DNA from 2 places in the Paenibacillus sp. 2KB_20 genome. Region 2 is predicted to be linked to the other one. Evidence: predicted binding sites of a transcription regulator. Region 2 holds the regulator's gene; the other holds the start of a gene.
The links. The regulator LexA, encoded in region 2, represses DNA repair genes until DNA is damaged. The targets are predictions, from matches to a motif close to CGAACATATGTTCG.
Positions count from the first base shown of each region.

Region 1: the regulator LexA is predicted to act here: its motif matches at 3,535-3,548, upstream of AB4124_RS04575 (SPL family radical SAM protein).

Region 1 covers NZ_JBFRHH010000001.1:970,408-976,491, forward strand. The annotation lists gene ku (non-homologous end joining protein Ku) at 1-569, shown strand, start outside; gene AB4124_RS04565 (ATP-dependent DNA ligase) at 584-1,480, shown strand; gene ligD (non-homologous end-joining DNA ligase) at 1,486-2,403, shown strand; gene AB4124_RS04575 (SPL family radical SAM protein) at 2,386-3,477, opposite strand; gene AB4124_RS04580 (TetR/AcrR family transcriptional regulator) at 3,707-4,282, shown strand; gene AB4124_RS04585 (serine hydrolase domain-containing protein) at 4,332-5,402, shown strand; gene AB4124_RS04590 (YitT family protein) at 5,465-6,084, opposite strand, start outside.
Region 2 covers NZ_JBFRHH010000008.1:104,586-110,669, reverse strand. The annotation lists gene AB4124_RS22705 (HAD family hydrolase) at 1-521, opposite strand, end outside; gene AB4124_RS22700 (hypothetical protein) at 564-1,088, opposite strand; gene AB4124_RS22695 (DUF896 domain-containing protein) at 1,249-1,455, opposite strand; gene AB4124_RS22690 (LysM peptidoglycan-binding domain-containing protein) at 1,720-2,088, opposite strand; gene lexA (transcriptional repressor LexA) at 2,264-2,890, shown strand; gene AB4124_RS22680 (hypothetical protein) at 2,985-3,773, opposite strand; gene AB4124_RS22675 (RNA polymerase sigma factor) at 3,766-4,311, opposite strand; gene AB4124_RS22670 (hypothetical protein) at 4,462-4,872, opposite strand; gene glnA (type I glutamate--ammonia ligase) at 5,029-6,084, opposite strand, start outside.

The DNA of each region.
Region 1 (6,084 bases), on a different contig from region 2:
CATACCGGCTCCTGCTGGAAGCGATGAAGCAGTCAGGCAAAATCGGCATCGCCAAAATCGCTATTCGCTCGAAGAGCAGTCTGGCCGCGATCCGGGTGCTCGATGAATGCTTGTCGATCGAGACGATTTTCTACCCGGATGAGATCCGGCCGATCTCTCAGGTCCCGAATTTGCCTGAAAGAACCGAGGTCAACTCCAAGGAACTTGATATGGCCAAACTGCTGATTGACCAGCTGTCAACTCCCTTTGACCCTGAGAAATATACGGATGATTATCGCGAACGTCTGCTGGATCTGATCAACAGCAAAGTGTCCGGTGAAGAGATCAAGATTGCCCCTGCTCGTCAGGAGACCAACGTTGTCGATCTGATGGCTGCCCTCCAGGCAAGCATCGAAGCCGTAAAGCCAATCGGAACGGATCCGGGCACCAAACCGAAGCCGCGTAAACCAACCCGGAAGACAGCTGCCAAAGAACCGGCTGCCAAGGTCAGCGGCGGGGAAGGCGAGCTTGACGCACCGAAGCCGAAGCGCCGAACAACCAAATCCAAGAAATCCGACTCCACATCCTGATCCGTATGGGACAAATGCAGAATCTGCTGCCCAAAGAGCCGATGGCACCGATCTCGACGGATCAAATCACGACAGCCGAGGATTGGGGTTATCAGCTGAAATGGGACGGCGTGCGCATTCTGGCCGGACTTGACCAGAACCGCGTATCGTTATATTCCCGCAAGCTGCTCGATAAAACGTCTCTGTATCCCGAAGTCGTTCAGGCATTATCCGGCCTGCAGGATCGGCGTCTTCTTTTGGATGGCGAGGTTGTCTATTTTCATCCGGAGCTGGGTCGTCCCGTGTTTCAGAAGGTTCTTCAGCGGGAGCGTTCGCGTGCGATCAGCACGAACGCTCCTCTGTTTACTTATGTTCTCTTCGACATTCTGGTGGACGGCGACCAAGACTTGCGTAAGCTGCCCTATCTTGAACGTCACCACCGCCTGAAGGAGATCGTTTCCGACACACCGGGCCTGCTGACCGCGGATCTGTTTCTTGAAGGCGAGCATTTATGGAGTTGGGCCGAAGAACGGGGATGGGAGGGCATTGTGATGAAGCGCCTCTCCTCTCCTTATCGTGAAGGCAAGAAACATCGGGATTGGTACAAGAAAAAGATCGCCGTGAACATGACAGCCTCCGCCGTCGCCATGATTATCAGGGAAGGCCGTGTCGCCAGCCTCGTCATTGCCGATGACGACGGTAACTACATTGGCCGGGCTTCCCTGGGGCTTAATGAGCAGACGAAGAAGCGGCTGCTGCAATATGCCGAAAGCCATCGTGCTGATGCGATATGGAGTACGCTCCATACCGACCTGAAGAAAGAACAGCTGGCCTGGCTTAGCCAGCCGCTTTCCGTTCAGGTCACATTTCTTGAATGGAGTCAGGATGGCATGATGCGCCATCCCAAACTCGTATCGATTGAGGGGGTGTAAACCATATGGCTCGTACCGTCAAAGGGACCCTAATGATCGAGGGACAGGAGATTCAAATTACGAATCCCGACAAACCGCTATGGCCGGAAGTCGGCATTACTAAAGCGATGTATCTGCAAAAGCTTGCGGCCATCTCCCCGTTCCTGCTCCGGTACTGCCGGGGCAGACTGCTCACGACCATCCGGTATCCGCACGGGACCGAGGGCGAATCCTTCTATCAGAAAAATGCGCCGGAGCCGCTGCCGCCTTTTGTGCAGACCTATGTGCACGAAAATATTAACTACGTGCTGCTCAACGGACTGCCGGAGCTGCTCTGGCTGGGGAACCTAGCAGCGCTTGAGTTTCATCCTTCACTACACCTTGCAGGCAGCAATCTACCCTGCGAATGGATGATTGATCTGGATCCAACGCTGCCGGAGGAGCCGCGGATCATGGAGGCGACTGCGATTATAGGGGACGTGCTGAGCTCCTTGGGCCTGTCCTCCGTCCCGAAAACCTCAGGAGCAACCGGGGTGCAGATCATCGTGCCGATTCCGGAAGGCATTACGTTCGATGAACTTCGCACGGTCGGACAATTCGTGGGGCAGTATGTAACCGAGAAGTTCCCCAAGCTGTTCACCATCGAACGACTTAAGAAGAATCGCGGCGATAAAATCTACTTCGATTATCTTCAACACTACAGCGGAAGGACGCTCGCCGCTCCGTATACCCCACGGGCCCGACGGCTGGGGACCGTCTCCACGCCGCTCACTTGGGATGAGGTCCGTCAGGATGTTTCTCCCACGGATTTTCATCTGCTGAACATTGAAGAACGGCTAAGAGAGAAGGGCGACCTGCTTCAGACCTTGCCTCCGCAACCGATCGAGAACGTCATCCGACATCTGAAGCCCCAAGGTAAGGGAGCCTCAAAAAGGAAAGGATAGCTGTTCAATATCCGGCATTAGCTCCTCCCCGGAGACCGGCACTGCCGGTTGTGGCAGCTTCCTTGGCTGTGCAGGAGCAACCAAGTCCCCCACTGAAAGTAGATGCTCGCGAGCGCCTTGAACCTGCGTCCTGTTCTCTTGAGAAGTCCCGCTTACGATCGTCCCGGATTCGCTCACTACAGCAGCAGATGCCCCCGTGGTCAGTCCATTCAGCTCATATTCATTCAGCAGCCTGGCTGCCATCGATTTGAAGGAACGTACGTAGTGCTCTTCGGCATATGCGCCCTGTCCATATAACTCGCGGTAAGGCTGAACCACTTTGGGAAACTGGTGTTTAAGTGTTTCGATGTACCATTTCTTCACGTCGCGCGAGAGTCTCAGTAACGAGATCATGGCAAAGGAAACGCCCCTTACCTTCGCCTGCGACAGGAGATCCTTCAGTTCCGACTCCTTATCCGTCAAAAAGGGCAGCACAGGCGCCACAAACAAGCCCGTTCTTATGCCTGCAGCCGATAATCGGTGAATCGTATCGAGCCTGCCCTCCGGATGAGGCGATGCCGGCTCCAGCTTCCGGATGATGTCCCCATTCAGCGTGTTGAGACTTATGTTAACGGACACATTCTCCATTCGGGTCAATATGTCCATATCTCTGAGCACGAGCGGAGAGCGCGTTGTAATGCTTGTGGAGATGCGGTATTTAGCAAGCAGCTTCAAACACTCCCGCGTAATGCCCTCCTTGCTCTCGATCGGCTGGTACGGATCGGTTGCCGTACCGATCGTAACCTGTCCAATATATCTGCGCATCGCTTCAATATCATGATCAAACTTCCTCGCTGCACTCGATAACTGCTTCTCCAGCGCTTCGGCTGCATTCGACTTCATAAAGATATGATGCTGAAACTCATCTTCCGCCCCCATGCCGATAAAGGATTGGAACGCACGGGCATAACAAAAGCTGCAGCCATGCCCGCATCCGCGGTACGGATTGATGGACCAATCGAAGGGCATCCTCTCTTCCTTTACTCTGTTTAAAGTCTGTTTGGTAGTTATCCGTTCATATAACGTGCGAGCCACTCCGCTTCCTCCCCTCTGATCCTTTACTGCTGTATGTTGAACTATTTCATATCTTAACAAACATATGTTCTTATTATAAGTGGATTTTACTGGATTTACAAATAAACCTCCAGCAACCCCTTATACGAAAAGGTTGAACCCGGTCCAATTGCTATTTATAATTAATATATATCATGTGATATGTATCGACTGTTTCACATATAAATAATCTAAGGAGTTGCAGACAGCAATGGCACCAAAAACGAAGTTCACCAAACAAGATATCGTGCTAGCCGCATTTGACATTGCTCAGACGGATGGAATCGAGTCCATTACGATTCGAAAAGTAGCCGAACGTCTGGGCAGCTCCATCGCGCCAATCTATGTCAATTTCAACGATGCTGAGGAACTGGTTCAACAGGTCGTCGAAAAGGCCTTTCAGGTGGCCAGAGGATTGATTGAAGATCAGCAATCCGGTCAGCCGTTCCGGGATATCGGCATGGCAAGTCTGCGATTCGCGAAGGAATACCCTGTGCTCTACCGGGATTTGATCATGAAGAACAATCCCCATATGAAGAATACCCCGGAACAAATTCGTGAGGTTATCGGGTTAATGAAGTTGGACCCGGAGCTTGCGGGATTTTCTGATCAGGAACTGCAATCGATTTTTTTGAAAATGCAAACCTTTCAGACAGGTCTCTGTGTCATGCTAGCCAATGATTTGTTCACCGAGAGCGTGGATGACGACAGGATGATCCATATGATGGACGAAGCCGCTGAGGATTTCATTCGTGCCGCTCGTTTGCGGAAACAGCAAGAGACATGAATCTGCATAAGGTATCGATAAATTAGGATCCATGGGAGGTATATGGAGAATGGGAAGAGCCCTGGAGCAGTCGCTTCTGGATAAATGGTTGGCTCAGATCGCCAATAAAAGAAATGTGTTTAGCACGGTTTTGTGCGTCGAGGACCAGAAGCAATCACTCTCCCTTGTCAGCAGCGGCGGGGAGATGCAGACTGGGGACCGCTATTTCATTGCCAGCGTGACTAAATTGTATGTGACAGCCGTAATCTTGAAGTTACGAGCAGAGCAGCGGCTTCAACTCGATGATCCCATCAGCGAGTACCTTTCAAAAGAGATCATCGCGGGACTCCATATGATGGAGAACAGGGAGTACACCGAAGAAATTACCGTCAAACAGTTAATGTCCAATACGTCAGGCATCCCGGACTATTTTTCCGGAGACGTCTTCTCGGAGCTCATCGCCGGGCATGATCAGGCTTGGAGTCTGGACAAAACATTGAATGCAGCGAGACGGCGAAAGCCTAAATTCATACCGGGACAGCAGAAAAAAGCCCAATATTCCGACACCAACTATCGGCTGCTTGGGCTGATCATCGAGAATATCAAGGGTGACTCCATTCAGAGCGTATTCAAGGAATACATCTTCGACAAGCTGAATCTGACACAGACGTATTTCTATCATAACCCGGAGGATACGACTCCCGTTCCATTCTATTATAAGAAGAAGCGTTTGGACCTTCCGCAGTACATGGCGTCAATCGGAGCGGAAGGCGGCATCGTCTCAACGGCAAGGGAAACGATGATTTTCCTGCGGGCCTTTTTTAACGGGGAGTTGTTTCCGATAGGTGATTTGGAGGAACTCCAAAGGGAATGGAACTTTCTCTGGGCACCTGGTCCCTTTTTCTATGGCACCGGCATTTCAAGACAGCCGCTTTCTCCATTTGGCTTGAGACGAGGACTCATCGGTCACTGGGGTCAATCCGGCGCCTTTGCCTTCCATCACCCTGAATCAGGACTTTATTTCACCGGAACCGTTAACCAGGCTATCGGTCAATCTGCGGCTGTGCAGGCGATGGCAAGAATCATTCGTCAATATGGACGGAAAAAAAAGGAACTTCGCTTGCACGCAGATGTCCCTTAAACAAAAAAATGTTCCACCCGTGTTAACTCTCAACATGGGTGGAACATCGGAATATTGGTGCATTAATGAATGGCCTTCTTCTTAAAGCGGCCGCCCTTCACGTCATGGATATTCCCAATGGCAACAAAAGCCTGGGAATCCCAATCTTCTACGATGGATTTGAGCTTCGCTTCTTCCAGACGAGTAATGACAACAAAGATAACTTTCTTGCTGTCGCCGGAATAAGCGCCCTCTCCCTCCAGATAGGTTACACCGCGCCCAAGACGTTGGGTCAGCGCATCACCGATCTCCTTATGCTTATCACTGATAATCCAAACCGATTTGGATTGATCAATGCCTTCAATTGTAATATCAATCAGTTTAAACGCCAGGTAATAAGCAATCAGCGAGTACATGGCATGATCCCAACCGAAAATAAATCCTGCGCTGCCAAGAATAAATACGTTAATGAACATCACGATTTCACCGACAGAAAACGGCGTCTTTTTGTTGATCAGAATAGCCACGATTTCCGTTCCGTCCAAGGAGCCGCCGGACCGGATAACAAGACCAACCCCGATTCCGAGTAGAACGCCGCCGAACACGGCCGCAAGCAGCGGATCAATGGTGATCGGATCCACGGGATGTAGAAAATAAGTTCCAATGGACATGATCACGACGGCGAACAGCGTGGATAATGCAA
Region 2 (6,084 bases):
GGAACCAGTTCTGGAACACCGTCCAGCTTCTCCTGCTGCAGATCCGGACTTCCGTTCGTGAGAAGCAGCAGCTTTACATTTCCCTGTAATTCCTTCAGAACTTCAAACGTTTCTTCATATACATAGGGTCTAGTTCTGCGTCCAGCAGCGAATTGTGCAGCCAACGTTTCGGCCAATGTTTCACTATCAACGCCTAGGCGCTGAAGTCCGCGTCGCCATGATTCCTTGCGGTATACGGGTGCCAGCTCCTGCAGCTTTCTGAATTCAGGCTGCGATCCAGCCGTGAAGTTAGCCCACAAGCCTTCGAAAGGGTTAATTCCGATCATTTTGGTAAAAGCAAAGGTATCATATGATTCATATAATGCTCTCGCTTCTTCCCGTACTGCGGCCAACAGTGCTTTGGCATCAATGCCGGTCTCGTTCGCTCCGGCCTGGCATGTCACTTCAAACGCTTCTTCCACACTACGTTCATCCCACAATAACGTGTCGTCCAAATCAAACAAAACCGCAGCTATCGGCATGTCTCTCCCACTCCTCATATACACTGTGATCTATTCTATTTGTTAATTATGCTCTACTGGAATTTGATGAGTTTTTGCGAACTCTTCTAATCTTTCGCCCATCGCTTTCGTATCATAAAGATTCATCATACGCGAGAATACCCAGTTGCCTGCTTTCCCCTTACCCTGGATCACGACGGAACCCGAAGCCAATTTGATCTTCTCGATATCCGATACAGCCAGTCGACGTTCCCGATTGAACTTCATGGTGGATACGGAAGCACGCTCAATCTTCAAATAAGGCTTGCGTAAGAAAATCATAAGCGCTAACAGAATGTACAAGCTGACACCTACCCAGTTCAGTACATCGTTGCTTCCACCTGCAGCCTCGGACGTCGCCGTTCCAAGAAGTGCATACACACCAGCCAATGCAACAAGCACTAACGGAAGTACATATTTACGTCCCTTAAATACATCATGCTTATCAGTAACTGCAGAGCCTTGGTACGAGGTCAGCCCCTGCTTCTTACGCTGCTTGTTGAGCTGTGACATATTTTTGTTGACTTTTCTTTCCCATGATCGTGACATATGGTTCCCCCTGGATTAAATTTCAATATATTACCAATCCATATAAACTTGGGGTAACCGTATTCGATTCCCCCGAATAATCGGCACCCCAAGTATTATAATTCTATCCTACTATCTGGTCATGAATCACTGGTTGTAGATCCATGTTCCAGTTGATCGACTAATGCTTTAATCGCGGGCCGCCTTTTTGTTCATTTTCATCAACCCATTCGATCGATTCCAGCTGTTGTCTAAAGTTACCACGAATATTGTTAAGGTATATTTCCCGAAGCTCTGCCCGTTCCTTGAGCTCTTCCGCGGTCAATCCCTCACTTTTCTGTTTTCTTGCTAGCACATTGATGCGTTCAACCAAAGTATCGATGTCCATGACTTCTCCTCCAATTCCAATATCATGTATAACTTAAACATGTGAAAAAGAGCTTGTCAAGGCAACTTGCACCCTTGCAAACTCTGATTAAGAACAAATATGAACATATGATGCCTATAAATGGGTCCTCTATGTTAAGAAATCAATAGATATCTATTCTAAACACGCGATACTGCGTGAAATCACTTCGTCAGGCAAACCTACAAATATGAAGCGAGAAATAGGGACATATATAAGGAAAGAGTTTCTCGTAGTGTCATCCCATTACCAGACCGGTAAAGACAACACCTCTCCTGCCTGTATATCCGGACCCTTCAATCCATTCATTCTTCGGATGCTATCCAGGTATACTCGCGTATCCATATCTGTCGGTTTATGAAGGGAAGCAATCCGCCACAAACTATCGCCATATTGAACAATAACCTGCTTCTCCCCCGTGGGTTTATCCATCCCCCCGGCAAAAACGGAATATGCCCCTGTCCAACAGGATGCTACGATTAACAGAACGAATAAAAGCTTTATAAAAGGAATGGATGCCATTCTCGACTTCAATTGATCGATCCAAGTCTCCGAGGACTTCGTTTGCACTGGAACGTTCTCATAAATGCTACGGTATGTACTGTATTTCAACATGGAATCATCATCTCCCAAACAAGTGTTCTCTTATGGATTTATATTAACACGAACACTTGTTTGATTCAATACCAAAAAGAACATTTGTTCTATTTTTATTTAGAACTTATGTTTGTACGAACGGAAGTTCTATGTTATAATTTTCCCAAACGTTACTAAATGGGGTTGATACGGCATGTCGAAAATATCCAGCCGCCAGCTGGCGATCTTAGAGTTTATCCGCAACGAAGTTCGTAGCAAGGGTTACCCGCCTTCTGTCCGGGAAATCGGCGAGGCTGTCGGACTAGCTTCCAGTTCAACGGTCCATGGACATCTTGACCGCTTGGAGAAGAAAGGCCTCATTCGCCGTGACCCTACGAAACCAAGAGCAATCGAACTGCTTGGCCAAGAAGAGTCCGAAAGCGCAAGCCTGTTTACTCACACCATTGCCAGAGTGCCTGTTGTCGGAAAAGTCACTGCAGGTGTTCCTATTACAGCCATGGAGAACATTGAGGATTACTTCCCACTCCCACAGCATTATGTAGGCGACGATAAGGTGTTCATGTTGTCGGTTATTGGTGACAGTATGATCGAAGCCGGCATTCACAGCGGCGACTATGTCATTGTTCGCCAGCAGCAAACAGCAGACAATGGCGACATTGTCGTAGCGATGACAGAGGAAGACGAAGCAACTGTGAAGACCTTCTATAAGGAGAAGGATCATGTACGATTGCAACCGGAGAATCCTACCTACGAGCCACTGCGCCTGAACCATGTTACGATTCTCGGTAAAGTAATCGGACTCTTCCGGGATGTCCACTAATTTCATATATTTATCTATGAAGAATAGGTTACCTCCCTTAATTGGATGGTAACCTCTTTGCTTTTTCTATATAGATCACGAAGCTGTATCATAGCTAGTTTGCCTGCTCCATAATGCCTTGTTTAAGATCTAGTCGATACATCCGTTTGGGTTTATAATCCGGCGAACCTTCCCCACCCGGCCCCTCCGTGGATTGCAGAACAAGCTTATTGTCTTTTACCATGGGAGTAGTACCTGGTCTATAATATGAAAAGTAGGATACCAAGGATTTATCCTGAAATCGGAGCTGGACGGCTTTACCCGTTTCATGCCCCACTGCGAACGCATAGATTTGTATACCATGACAGTCCCTATATTGCGGTGCGAGTATAAATACATCGGCAGCTTGAAACGGCAGGCGAATCATATCAACCGGAGCAGATGTTGGTTGAATAAAAGTAAGATCCCCCAGCGTAGTTACTTCATTTGTAACTTGGTTAGTACTATACTGTACGCTGTAGTTTCCGGTAAACGATATATCCGTTTCGATACCGAAGCAGCTCGGTGCTCCCAATGTCGTTATTTTTTCCTGTCCAACTGCAATAACCCTTAACCTTCCTTCATCCGTTACGCCTTGTGCCCGGATTGTCTCTTCCGTACCAGGAGGTAAAGTCCCTGCTCTCTGTTGTTCCTCTCTGCCAAAAGGTAATTGAAAGGCAATTAAAATAATCAGAAGCATTAACCCTCCAGCAAATCCAACTTGTAAGTGCTTTCGACGTTTAGGCTTGCTGTCGGTGAAAATCACGGACCTATGCACGTTTTTTTTCATTTCAGATGTGAACTTTTCATCTGAAAAGGGAGCTTTTTTAGCCCGGGAATACCAGTCTGGTTTATCCTCATTCATCGCCATTCTCCTTCAACAGGTTCTGTACTTTTTTCCTTGCCCGATACAGTCTTGATTTTACGGTACCCGCCGCTAGGTTAAGGAACTCCGCAATCTGATTTATTGACATCTCATAGTAAATATCCAGGATCAACACCTCCCTGAACTTCCTGGGTAAGGTCATAATCATGGCCCATATTTCATTGGTATACTGCCCATCCAAATACTCTGCTTCCGCCGAGCGGCTTGAGGCATCTATGAGCAGCTTGTCCTTAAGGGTCACTTTCCGAAAGAAAAAAGTCTGTTTATATCGATACGCGGTATGTCTTGTAATTGTAAGCAGCCACGTTTTTAGCGTCGCCCGACCGCGAAAGGTATGTATGCCAAAATAAGCTTTAATAAACACCTCTTGAGCAATATCGTCAGCCAGTGCTTGCTGTTTGGTCAGAAAATAAGCGTAATTCCAGATATCATTTCCGTATAAGTTCATGATTTTATCCAGTGTCTGTGTGTCCATCACCGTCATCTGCTTCAAGTATTCCAGCTCCAACCGATTCACCTCGTCTAATTAGAGTCATGGAAGTGAGTAAAAGTTCCCTTTTTTCGAAAAATAAAAAAAGAATCTTCCCTTTTATGGAGGGCGATTCTGTATTGGCTGCATTCCTGAACGGTTCTCCAAATTCACAAACCAAATCTATTGCCATTGCTACTAAACTAACGGAGACTCATCCCAGGCCTGTTTAAATTGAGAACCAAATCTTCGAATGGATTCTATGTCGGCGGTTAACTGAAAATCCTGTTCCGATCCGTAAAAATGCAACTGATAGATTCCTTCTTGTTCCTTTGGCTCCCAGCTCAGCTGGTATAAATGTTTTTCGAAAGACATAAATAAACCATCTAATTTAAAACCATTTAAATACTCAAGCGGAAATTCAGCAGTTACCGAAATATAATTCCGGATTGTCAAATTCGTCCACCCAAAATTCAAATCATAAATGATTCGGTTAGCCTGAAAAAACTTAAAATTGATCTGGCATCCTTCATCCTCACCAGGAATACGAGATATAAACGCGAACACTGCCTGAGTTCCCTTCTCTTCATGGTCACTTAGAGTTGCCATTTACGGGCCTCCTTCGTTGTTCCACTTACCACAGCAGCATTTCCCCTACTCCACTAACTTTATATGAAACCTGACTAATATTCCATATGCCTGTTTGATCATATTCATTGGAAAAACAAAAACCCCTCACGCCTTACGGCGCAAGGGATTTCTCTATTAATACATGGTAATGTATTGATCGCGTTCCCACTGATGAACTTGCGTGCGGTACATGTCCCATTCGATTTCTTTCAGCTCGTAGAAGTGAGCCAGCGCATGATCCCCGAGCGCGTCGGAAATGACTTCGCTGCGAATCAACTCGTTAATGGCTTCTTTCAGGTTTGCCGGCAAGCTAGGGATGCCCTCCTCAATGCGCTCTTCTTCCGTCATCACATAGATGTTGCGGTCGATTGGAGACGGGAGCGACAGCTCGCGCTTCACGCCATCCAAACCTGCTTTCAGCATGACAGCCAAAGCCAGATACGGGTTAGCCGCCGGATCCGGGTTACGCACTTCAATACGCGTGCTAAGGCCACGGGATGCAGGAATTCGAATCATTGGGCTGCGGTTACTTGCAGACCATGCTACGTAGCAAGGTGCTTCGTAACCAGGCACGAGACGCTTGTACGAGTTCACCGTTGGGTTCGTGATCGCAGCAAACGCGCGTGCATGCTTAAGAATACCCGCCATATAGTTACGAGCCGTTACGCTCAAGCCAAGCTCATCACTCTCGTCGACAAACGCGTTCTCGCTTCCTTTGAAGAGCGATTGGTTACAGTGCATACCAGAGCCGTTCACGCCGAATAGCGGTTTTGGCATAAATGTTGCAATCAGTCCATGCTGACGAGCAATCGTCTTAACTACCAATTTAAATGTTTGAATCTGGTCAGCTGCTTTGATCGCATTGGCATACTTGAAGTCGATTTCGTGCTGGCCAGGAGCAACTTCATGGTGAGAAGCTTCGATTTCAAAGCCCATCTCTTCCAGTGTCAGTACGATATCGCGGCGGCAGTTCTCGCCAAGATCCGTAGGCGCAAGGTCAAAGTATCCGCCTTGGTCATTAAGCTCCAGGGTAGGGTTGCCTTTTTCATCGGTTTTGAACAGGAAGAATTCTGGTTCCGGACCGACATTCATAGAAGTGAAGCCCATCTCTTCAGCTTCTTTCAGCGCTCTCTTCAGAATGCCGCGCGGATCTCCTGCGAACTGAGTGCCGTCAGGCATGTAGACATCGCA